2 regions of the Occultella kanbiaonis genome follow, and region 1 is predicted to be linked to the other one. Evidence: riboswitches for the same ligand, from Rfam matches in the RefSeq annotation. Region 1 holds a riboswitch; the other holds the start of a gene.
The links. Region 1 has a riboswitch for thiamine pyrophosphate ahead of GKS42_RS20665 (YkoF family thiamine/hydroxymethylpyrimidine-binding protein). Riboswitches for the same ligand answer to the same signal wherever they lie in the genome.

Region 1 (4,203 bases):
AGAGCCCGAGCGCCCTCGCCGAGCGCGAGCACGTGAGCGCGCCCACGATGACCCGCACGATCCAGACCCTGATGGACCTCGGCATGGTCACCAAGGCGGCCCACCCGGGGGACAAGCGACAGGTCGTCGTCTCGCTCACGGAGGCGGGCGAGCAGCACATCATCGCCACGCGGCGCCGTCGGGACCAGTGGCTCTCCCGACGGCTCGCATCCCTGACGCCCGCCGAACGGCAGACGCTCTCCGACGCCGAGGAGATCATGCGGAGGATCTACACCCAGTGAGCGCGATGTTCGCCTCGATGAGGCACTACAACTACCGGCTCTGGTTCGCCGGTGCCCTCGTGGCCAACGTGGGCACCTGGATGCAGCGGATCGCCCAGGACTGGTTGGTCCTGACCGAACTGTCCGACGACTCGGGCCTCGCCGTCGGGATCGTCACCGGGCTGCAGTTCGCGCCGTCGGTGCTGCTCAGCCCGTACGCCGGCCTGCTCGCGGACCGGATCGACCGGCGCAAGTTGCTCATGGCAACGCAGGGCATCCTCGGTCTGCTCGCGGTGGCTCTCGGTGCGCTCGTGCTGTTCGGGCACGCCGAGCTGTGGCACGTGTACGTGCTGGCGACCCTGCTCGGGGTGGCGAGCGCGTTCGACGCCCCGGCCAGGCAGACGTTCGTCTCCGAGCTCGTGCCGGCCAGCGGGCTCGCGAACGCGGTCGCCCTGAACAGTGCGTCGTTCAACGCTGCCCGGCTGATCGGACCCGGCGCGGCCGGGCTCCTGATCGCACTCGTCGGACCGGGCTGGGTGTTCATCATCAACGCGGTCTCGTTCGCCGCGACCATCTTCGTGATGGCGATCATGCGTACCGCCGAGCTGCACGTGTCGCCACGGATCGCGCGCGCCAAGGGGCAACTGCGGGCCGGGATGGCCTATGTCCGGCACCGCAGCGACATCATGATGATCATGATCGTCGTGTTCGTGGTGGGCGGACTCGGCCTGAACTTCCAGCTCACCTCCGCGGTGATGGCCCGGATCGAGTTCGGCAAGGACGCGAGCGAGTACGGCATCCTCGGCTCGATCCTCGCGATCGGGTCGCTCGCCGGCGCGCTGCTCGCCGCTCGGCGCAAGCAGCCCCGGGTGCGCAGCGTGATCGCCGCCGCCGCGCTGTTCGGAGTGTTCTCCGGCCTGATGTCGCTCGCGCCCACCTATGAGCTCTTCGCGCTCGCGTGCATCCCGGTGGGCTTCTTCTCCATCACCATGCTCACGACCGCGAACGCCGCCATCCAGATCGGCACCGACCCCGCGATCCGGGGCCGCGTGATGAGCCTGTACGTGGTGGTGCTGTTCGCCGGGAACCCGATCGGCTCCCCGTTCGTGGGCTGGGTCGCCGAGGCCTGGGGGCCGCGCTGGTCCATCGGGATCGGCGCGATCGCCTCGGTGCTGGTGGCCGCGGCGGCCGCGTTGTGGGCGCACCGGAACTGGCAGATCGAGGTGTCCTACCGGCTGCGCCGCCGCCCGCACCTGATCCTCACGAACGCCGAGGAGCGCGCCGCCCGCGAACGCGCCCGCGTGGAGGTCGCCTCCCAGCAGGCCACCGACGGCGGCCAGGCCGCGTGACCCAGCGCACGGGTTTGATGATGCGGCTGACGGCGTGGTCGATGTAGTCACCCAGCCGTCGAGGTAGGCGGTTGTTCATGACTAACTCGAGGGCCAGGTGACTGGGTCGGCGGCGCAGCGAGTTCGCGCGGTCCATCTCCGGCCGGTAGCCGTCCACGGATTGGACGGCGCCTGCTCCGCGGTACAGGTTCGGGGCTAGGGTGGCCGTGACATAGCCCCCGGGGAGCGCGTTGGCGCTGAGAGTGCGGTCGGTACACCGGCCGCAGACCCGAGGAACCTGAACTGGTTAGCACCAGCGTAGGGAGTAGGGCAGTTGTCGGGCACGACCCGTGCCGGAGGTCTCCGACGTGGGTTGGGCCCGGCGTCGTGCACTCGCCGGGGGTCCTTCGACGAGAGGACCCGACGATGCCCGAAGTCACCAGCCCCTTCACTCCGCCCGCACCCGCCACCGCCGCCGCCACGGCACCGACCAACGGCTCCATCCCCGCCGCCGGCACGTCCGCCGAGGCGTCGCCCACCCCGGGCGCGTACGGCGTCGGTGCCCGGTTCACGCTGCTTCCGCTCACGGATCGGTTCGTCGAGGTCATCATCGATGCCCTCGCCGTGGACCGTCCGGCCGGGCTCGAGGTCGTCACCGACGACGTCTCCACGTTCGTACGTGGCACCGAGTCCGATGTGGTCGGCTACCTCACCGCGGTGATCGCGCGGGCCGGGCGCACCGGCGTGCACACCGTGGCCCAGGTGCTGCTCTCCCGCGGCTGCCCGGGCGAGGTCGCCTGCGAGGTGGCCGACGGCGTCGCGTTCGCTCCGGAGCGGCTCGCGCCGATCCCGCCCACCGGTCTGCGCGCCGCCGCGCACTGGTCGCTGTACCCCCTGCACGACGGTCCCGACGGCGATCACATGAGCGCCATCTACGCCGCCATCGACGACGCCCGCGAGCGGGGCACGCTCACCCGCAGCGAACACTTCGCAACCCGCCTCGACGGCGACCTCGCCGACGTGCTCACCACCATCGGGGACGCCTGGCTCACCGTCGGCCGGTCCGTCCGGCATGTGGCCACGCACGCGACCATCTCGCTGAACTCGCCCAGCTCGCCGAGCACTGCGGGCGACCGATGAGCGCGCGAACCGAAGGCCCACGCCGGGACGCCCAGGGCCAGAACGCCCCGAAGCAGGGCACCCCACGCCCCGACCCCACCGCGCCCCGCCGGGCCCCGATCACCCTGCACGACCTGGTCCTCCTCGCCGCCCTCGCCGTCGTCTTCGGCTTCCTCTACTGGGCCCTCGTGCAGCTGTGGGGCTGGCTCCAGGTGGCGATGGGCCCGTTCGGCGATCTCGCCCAGAACGCCCTCGCCGGCGGCTGGATGGTCGTCGCCCCGCTCGCGGTCTACATCGTCCGCAAGCCCGGCGTCGGCATCGTCGTCGAGATCATCGCCGCGATCGTCGAGGTGGTGTTCCTGGCCTCACCGGTCGGACCGATGCTGCTCCTGGTCGGCCTGATCCAGGGCGTCGGCGCCGAGCTCCCGTTCGCGCTCACCAGGTACCGCCGGTACGGCTGGGGCGTGTTCCTGGCCTCCGGGATCAGCGCAGCCCTGTTCAACCTGGTGCTCGGGATGGTCCGGTTCGGATGGGCCGGGCAGGACTTCTTCGCGCTGCGCGTGGGCCTGCAGTTCGCCAGCGGCATCCTGCTCTGCGGGCTCCTCGCGAAGCTCATCGGGGACGCCCTGCTGCGCACCGGCGTGCTGGACAACTACGCCATCGGGCGGGCCCAGCGCAGCGCCGCCCGCACCCGCTGATGACGGCCGCGCCCGCGTCCGCCGCGGATCGCCGCACGCCGCCCGAGCCCTCGGCCGCGGTCACCGTGCGGGACCTGCGGGTGCACTACCCGACGGCGTCCGCACCGTCCCTCGCGGGCGTGGACCTGGACGTGCCCGCCGGGCAGCGGCTGTTGCTGATGGGCTCGTCCGGGTCCGGCAAGAGCACCGTGCTACGGGTCCTCGCCGGGGTGGTCCCGGGCACCATCGATGCCGACGTGACCGGCCGGGTCCGCATCGCCGGCACCGACCCGACCACCACCCCCGTGCCGGTCCTGGCCGGGCGGGTCGGCACCCTCACGCAGGACCCCGCGGACCAGCTGTGCCTGCCCACGGTCGTGGACGAGGTCGCGTTCGCCTGTGAGAACCGAGCGGTGCCGCCGGCGCAGATCGGCTCCCGGGTGCGTGCGGCGCTCGCGGCGGTCGGTGCCTCGGACCTGATCGGGCGACGCACCGGCGAGCTCTCCGGCGGGCAGGGTCAGCGGGTCGCGCTCGCGGCGGCCCTCGTGGCGCGTCCGGAGGTGTTGCTCCTCGATGAGCCGACGGCGCTGCTCGACACCGCGGCCGCCCGGCGGATCGGCGCGCTCCTCGCGGCACCCGGACCCGCACAGATCCTCATCGAGCACCGCCTCGACGAGCTGGGGCGGCTGCCCGAGCTCGTGGTCGTCCTCGATGACGCCGGCCGGGTCCGGGCCGCCGGGCCGACGCCGCAGGTCCTGCGCGAGCACGGCGTGGCCCTGGCGGGCGCCGGGGCGTGGCTCCCGGCCGGGATCGAGGTCG
Region 2 (4,203 bases), 800 kb from region 1:
GCAAACTCGCTCCGGCGCTCGCGATCCTGTTCTTCGTGCCCGCCATGAACCTGGCCGGCATCCCGCCGATGTCAGGCTTCCTCGGCAAGGTCGGCCTGCTCCAGGCCGGTCTGGAACTCGGGACGCCGCTGGCCCTGGCGACGGTCGCCGGTGGTCTGCTCACCTCCCTGCTGACCCTGTACGCGGTGGTCAAGGCCTGGAACAAGGCGTTCTGGCAGGAGGCCCCCGAGGAACTCCCCGAGGGCACCACGCCCCGCTCGATGTTCGGGCCCGCCGCCGTCCTGGCCACCCTCGGTGTGCTGTTCGCCGTGATCGGAGGCCCGCTGTACAGCTACACCGACGCCGCGGCCCGGGACCTGCAGGCGCAGACCCCCTACATCGACTCGGTTCTGGTCCGTGGTGACCGGGGCGAAGGTGACTCCGACGCGGCCGGGGGTGACGACGGATGAGGGCGGGCGGACCACGCAAGTGGCTCGAGAAGCTCCCGATGGTGCTGTGGCTGACGATCCTCTGGGTGCTGTTCTGGGGCGAGCTGAGCCTGGCGAACGTGCTTGCCGGTGCGGTCATCGGGCTGTTCGTCATGACGGTCATGCCGATGCCCCGGATCGGCTTCGAGGGCCGGGTCTCCGTCATCGGCACCACGATCCTGCTCGGGAAGTTCGCGGTCGACGTCGTGCTGGCCTCGGTGCAGGTGGCCCGGCAGGCCCTGCGATTCGGTCACGACCCGCACGGCGCCGTGATCCGGGTGCCGCTGCGTGGGCATTCCGACCTGTTCCTGACCCTGACCGCGGTGCTGTGTTCGCTCGTGCCCGGCTCCATCATCGTGGAGGCCCACCGGCTCTCCGGCACCCTGTACGTGCACGTCCTGGACGTGCCGGCCGCGGGCGGGGTCGAGAAGGCGAAGGCCGACGTCCTCGCCCAGGAGCGGCGCGTGCTCTACGCGCTCGCGACGGACGCCGACATCGCCGCGGCGGGCCTGCCGCCCCGGCCGTGGAAGCGTGGCCGCGGCGACGGGCCGAACGCAACCCCCGCCGTCGACCATGCCCGCCCGACCGATGGTGAAGGGACGGTGACCCGATGAGCGTGGGTGTGCTGATCACGTGCGGGGTGCTGCTGACGGCGGCGGCCATCCTTGCCATGAGCCGGGTCGAGCGTGGGCCGAGCATGCTCGACCGCATCGTCGCGATCGACGTCATGGTGGCCGCGATCATCGGCTGCCTGACGATCCTGTCCGCCTGGTCCGGCCGGGTGGACCTGGTGCCCGTCCTCATGGTGCTCGCGCTCGTCGGGTTCGTCGGGTCGGTGACGCTGGCCCGATTCGCGGCCGCGGAGCCCGAAGCGGAGCGGCACATCCTCACCCCCGAGGAGATCGCCGAGGCCGATGCCAAGGTGCGGGCCGAGCTGGAGGAGGAGTCGTGAACTGGTCGGACATTGCCATGGTCGCCTCCTCGGTGTTCCTGGTCCTGGGCAGCCTGCTCACCCTGATCGCCGCCATCGGCGTGACCCGGTTCCCCGACCTGCTCGCCCGGATGCACGCCGCGACCAAGCCCCAGGTGCTCGGCCTGGTGCTCATGATGACCGGCCTTGCCCTGGCGCTCGGCACCTCACAGGTGACCTGGAAGCTCACCCTCGTGGTGCTGTTCCAGCTGATCACCGCGCCGGTGTCGGCGCACATGGTGGGCCGGGCCGGCTACCGCACCGGCAAGGTGCGCTCCGACCTGCTCGTGGTCGACGAGCTCACCGACGACCTGCGGGCCGCCCGGGAGGACGCGGACCGCTGAGAGCGGGCCGCACAGCGCAGGGGCTCAGGCCTTCTCGATGTCCCCGCGTGCCATCCACTTGCCTGCGGTCCGGGTGGCGAACGTGCGCGCGAACGCGACGATGGCGCCGCTGACCGCCGCGAACACGACCAGCTCGCCGAGGCTGATCTCGCCGTCGTCCGCGTCACCGGTCGGTGGCTCGTGCCCGGTGACGCCCTTCCACACCAGGGAGATGAGCTTGTTGGCCGCGAACCCGGCAGCGATGGCGGCGACGGTGGTCACGATCTTCTGGGCGTTCATGAGCACTCCTGGTGATTGCGGATCGGCTCTGGTCACCCTATCCGGCGCGGACCGGCTTCCGCCCGGTGAGTCGGCGCCCGGGCACCGGTGACCCGGGCGCGGTGTACCGTTGGGCCATAACGACAGGGGAGCGCCACCGGCGCTGAGAGTGCGGTCCGCCGCAGACCCTCGAACCTGCTCCGGCTAGCACCGGCGAAGGGAGTCGAGTTCCTCTCCCATGTGGTGTTCACGCACCGCTTGGACCCCTTCTCAATTCCAGTTGAGGAGGACGCACATGTTCCACCATGCACGTAGATCCCGCGGCCCGCGGCCCGCGACGGTGAGGCGCCGTCGCGCCGCGACGGGGCTGACCGCCCTCGCCGCGATCGCGCTCGCCGGATGTTCGCTCGCCGGCGGCGGCGGGGACGACGGCGGAGCCGACCCGAGCGCCGACGGCGGCGGTGTCGTGCGGGTCGTCACCCACGACTCGTTCAGCCTCTCCGAGGACCTGATCACGGCGTTTGAGGCCGACTCCGGCTACACCCTCGAGTTCAGCGCCCCCGGCGACGGCGGCGCCCTCGTGAACCAGCTGATCCTCACCAAGGACTCCCCGCTCGGCGACGTCGCGTTCGGCGTCGACAACTCCTTCGCGAGCAGGGCGATCGACGCCGAGGTGTTCGAGCCGTACACACCCGCGGACCTACCCGGCAGCGCCGAGCAGTACCTCGCCGACGACGCCGGCTCGCTCACCCCGATCGACGTAGGCGACGTGTGCCTGAACGTGGACCACACCTGGTTCACCGAGCACGGCATCGCCGAACCGGCCACGCTCGAGGACCTGCTCGCCCCCGAGTACCGGGGCCTGACCGTGGTGCCCAACCCGGCCACCTCCTCGCCCGGGCTCGCGTTCCTGCTCGCCACCGTCGGCGCGTTCGGCGAGGACGGCTGGGTCGACTACTGGGCGGACCTGTCCGCGAACGGCCTCAAGGTGGTGCAGGGCTGGTCGGACGCATACTCGGTGGACTTCTCCGGGTCCACCGGCGCCGGCGCCTACCCGATCGTGCTCTCCTACTCGACGTCGCCGGCGTTCGAGGTGGCCGAGGGTGCGGACTCCGCCCCCACCGGGGCGCTCCTGGACACCTGCTTCCGGCAGGTCGAGTACGCCGGGGTGCTCGCCGGGGCCGAGAACCCCGAGGGGGCAAGGGCGTTCATCGACTTCCTGCTCACGGAGGCGGTGCAGGCCGACATTCCCGGCCAGATGTACGTCTACCCGGTGGACGACCGCGTCGAGCTGCCCGAGTCCTGGACCACGTTCGCACCGCTCGCGCCCGAGCCGTTCGAGGTCGCACCCGAGGACATCGCCGCGAACCGGGATGCCTGGATCCAGACCTGGACCGACACGGTGATCGGCTGAGGATCGCGTCGATGTCCGGCCGCGTGAAGGACACGGGGAACACGGTGGTGCGCACCCGGGGCCGGGCCGGCATGGCCCGACGGCGCAGCGCCGTCGCCTGGGTGGTGGCGGGCGCGATCCCGCTCGCGTTCCTCGCCGTGTTCTTCGCGTGGCCGGTCGCGACGCTGGTCGCGCGCGGCTTCACCACCGACGGCGCCCTCGACCTCTCCGGGTTCGCGGAGGTCTTCGCCCGCCCCAGGACCTGGCGGATCATCCGGCTCACCCTGGTCCAGGCCCTGCTCGGCACCGCGCTCGCGGTGCTGCTCGGGCTGCCCGGCGCGTACCTGCTGTACCGGCGCACGTTCCGCGGCCGGGCGCTGGTGCGGGCGTTCGTGACGGTGCCGTTCGTGCTGCCGACGGTGGTGGTCGGCGTCGCGTTCCGGTCCCTGCTCACCGAGGGCGGTCCGCTCGGCTTCCTGCACCTGGACGGCACGTTCACCGCGATCGTCCTGGCGCTCGTGTTCTTCAACTACACGGTGGTGGTGCGCACCGTCGGCGGTCTGTGGGAGCGCCTCGACCCGCGCACCGAGCAGGCCGCCCGCGCCCTCGGCGCCCCACCGTGGCGGGCGTTCCTGACGGTGACCCTGCCCGCGCTGACACCGGCCATCGTCTCTGCCGCGTCCGTGGTGTTCCTGTTCTGCGCCACCGCGTTCGGGGTGGTCATGGTCCTCGGCGGCACCCGGTACGGCACCATCGAGACCGAGATCTGGA

Region 2: linked by a shared signal. The riboswitch ahead of GKS42_RS24275 (thiamine ABC transporter substrate-binding protein) and the one ahead of GKS42_RS20665 (YkoF family thiamine/hydroxymethylpyrimidine-binding protein) in region 1 are both predicted to bind thiamine pyrophosphate.

The regions. Positions count from the first base shown of each region.
Region 1 covers NZ_CP046175.1:4,490,073-4,494,275, reverse strand. Annotated here, with positions in the region: gene GKS42_RS20675 (MarR family transcriptional regulator) at 1-281, shown strand, start outside; gene GKS42_RS20670 (MFS transporter) at 278-1,609, shown strand; TPP riboswitch at 1,819-1,932, shown strand; gene GKS42_RS20665 (YkoF family thiamine/hydroxymethylpyrimidine-binding protein) at 2,015-2,728, shown strand; gene GKS42_RS20660 (ECF transporter S component) at 2,725-3,405, shown strand; gene GKS42_RS20655 (ABC transporter ATP-binding protein) at 3,405-4,203, shown strand, end outside.
Region 2 covers NZ_CP046175.1:5,291,798-5,296,000, reverse strand. Annotated here, with positions in the region: gene GKS42_RS24300 (Na+/H+ antiporter subunit D) at 1-449, shown strand, start outside; gene GKS42_RS24295 (Na+/H+ antiporter subunit E) at 446-1,081, shown strand; gene GKS42_RS24290 (MrpF/PhaF family protein) at 1,078-1,419, shown strand; gene mnhG (monovalent cation/H(+) antiporter subunit G) at 1,416-1,781, shown strand; gene GKS42_RS24280 (DUF4235 domain-containing protein) at 1,806-2,060, opposite strand; TPP riboswitch at 2,175-2,278, shown strand; gene GKS42_RS24275 (thiamine ABC transporter substrate-binding protein) at 2,335-3,453, shown strand; gene GKS42_RS24270 (ABC transporter permease) at 3,465-4,203, shown strand, end outside.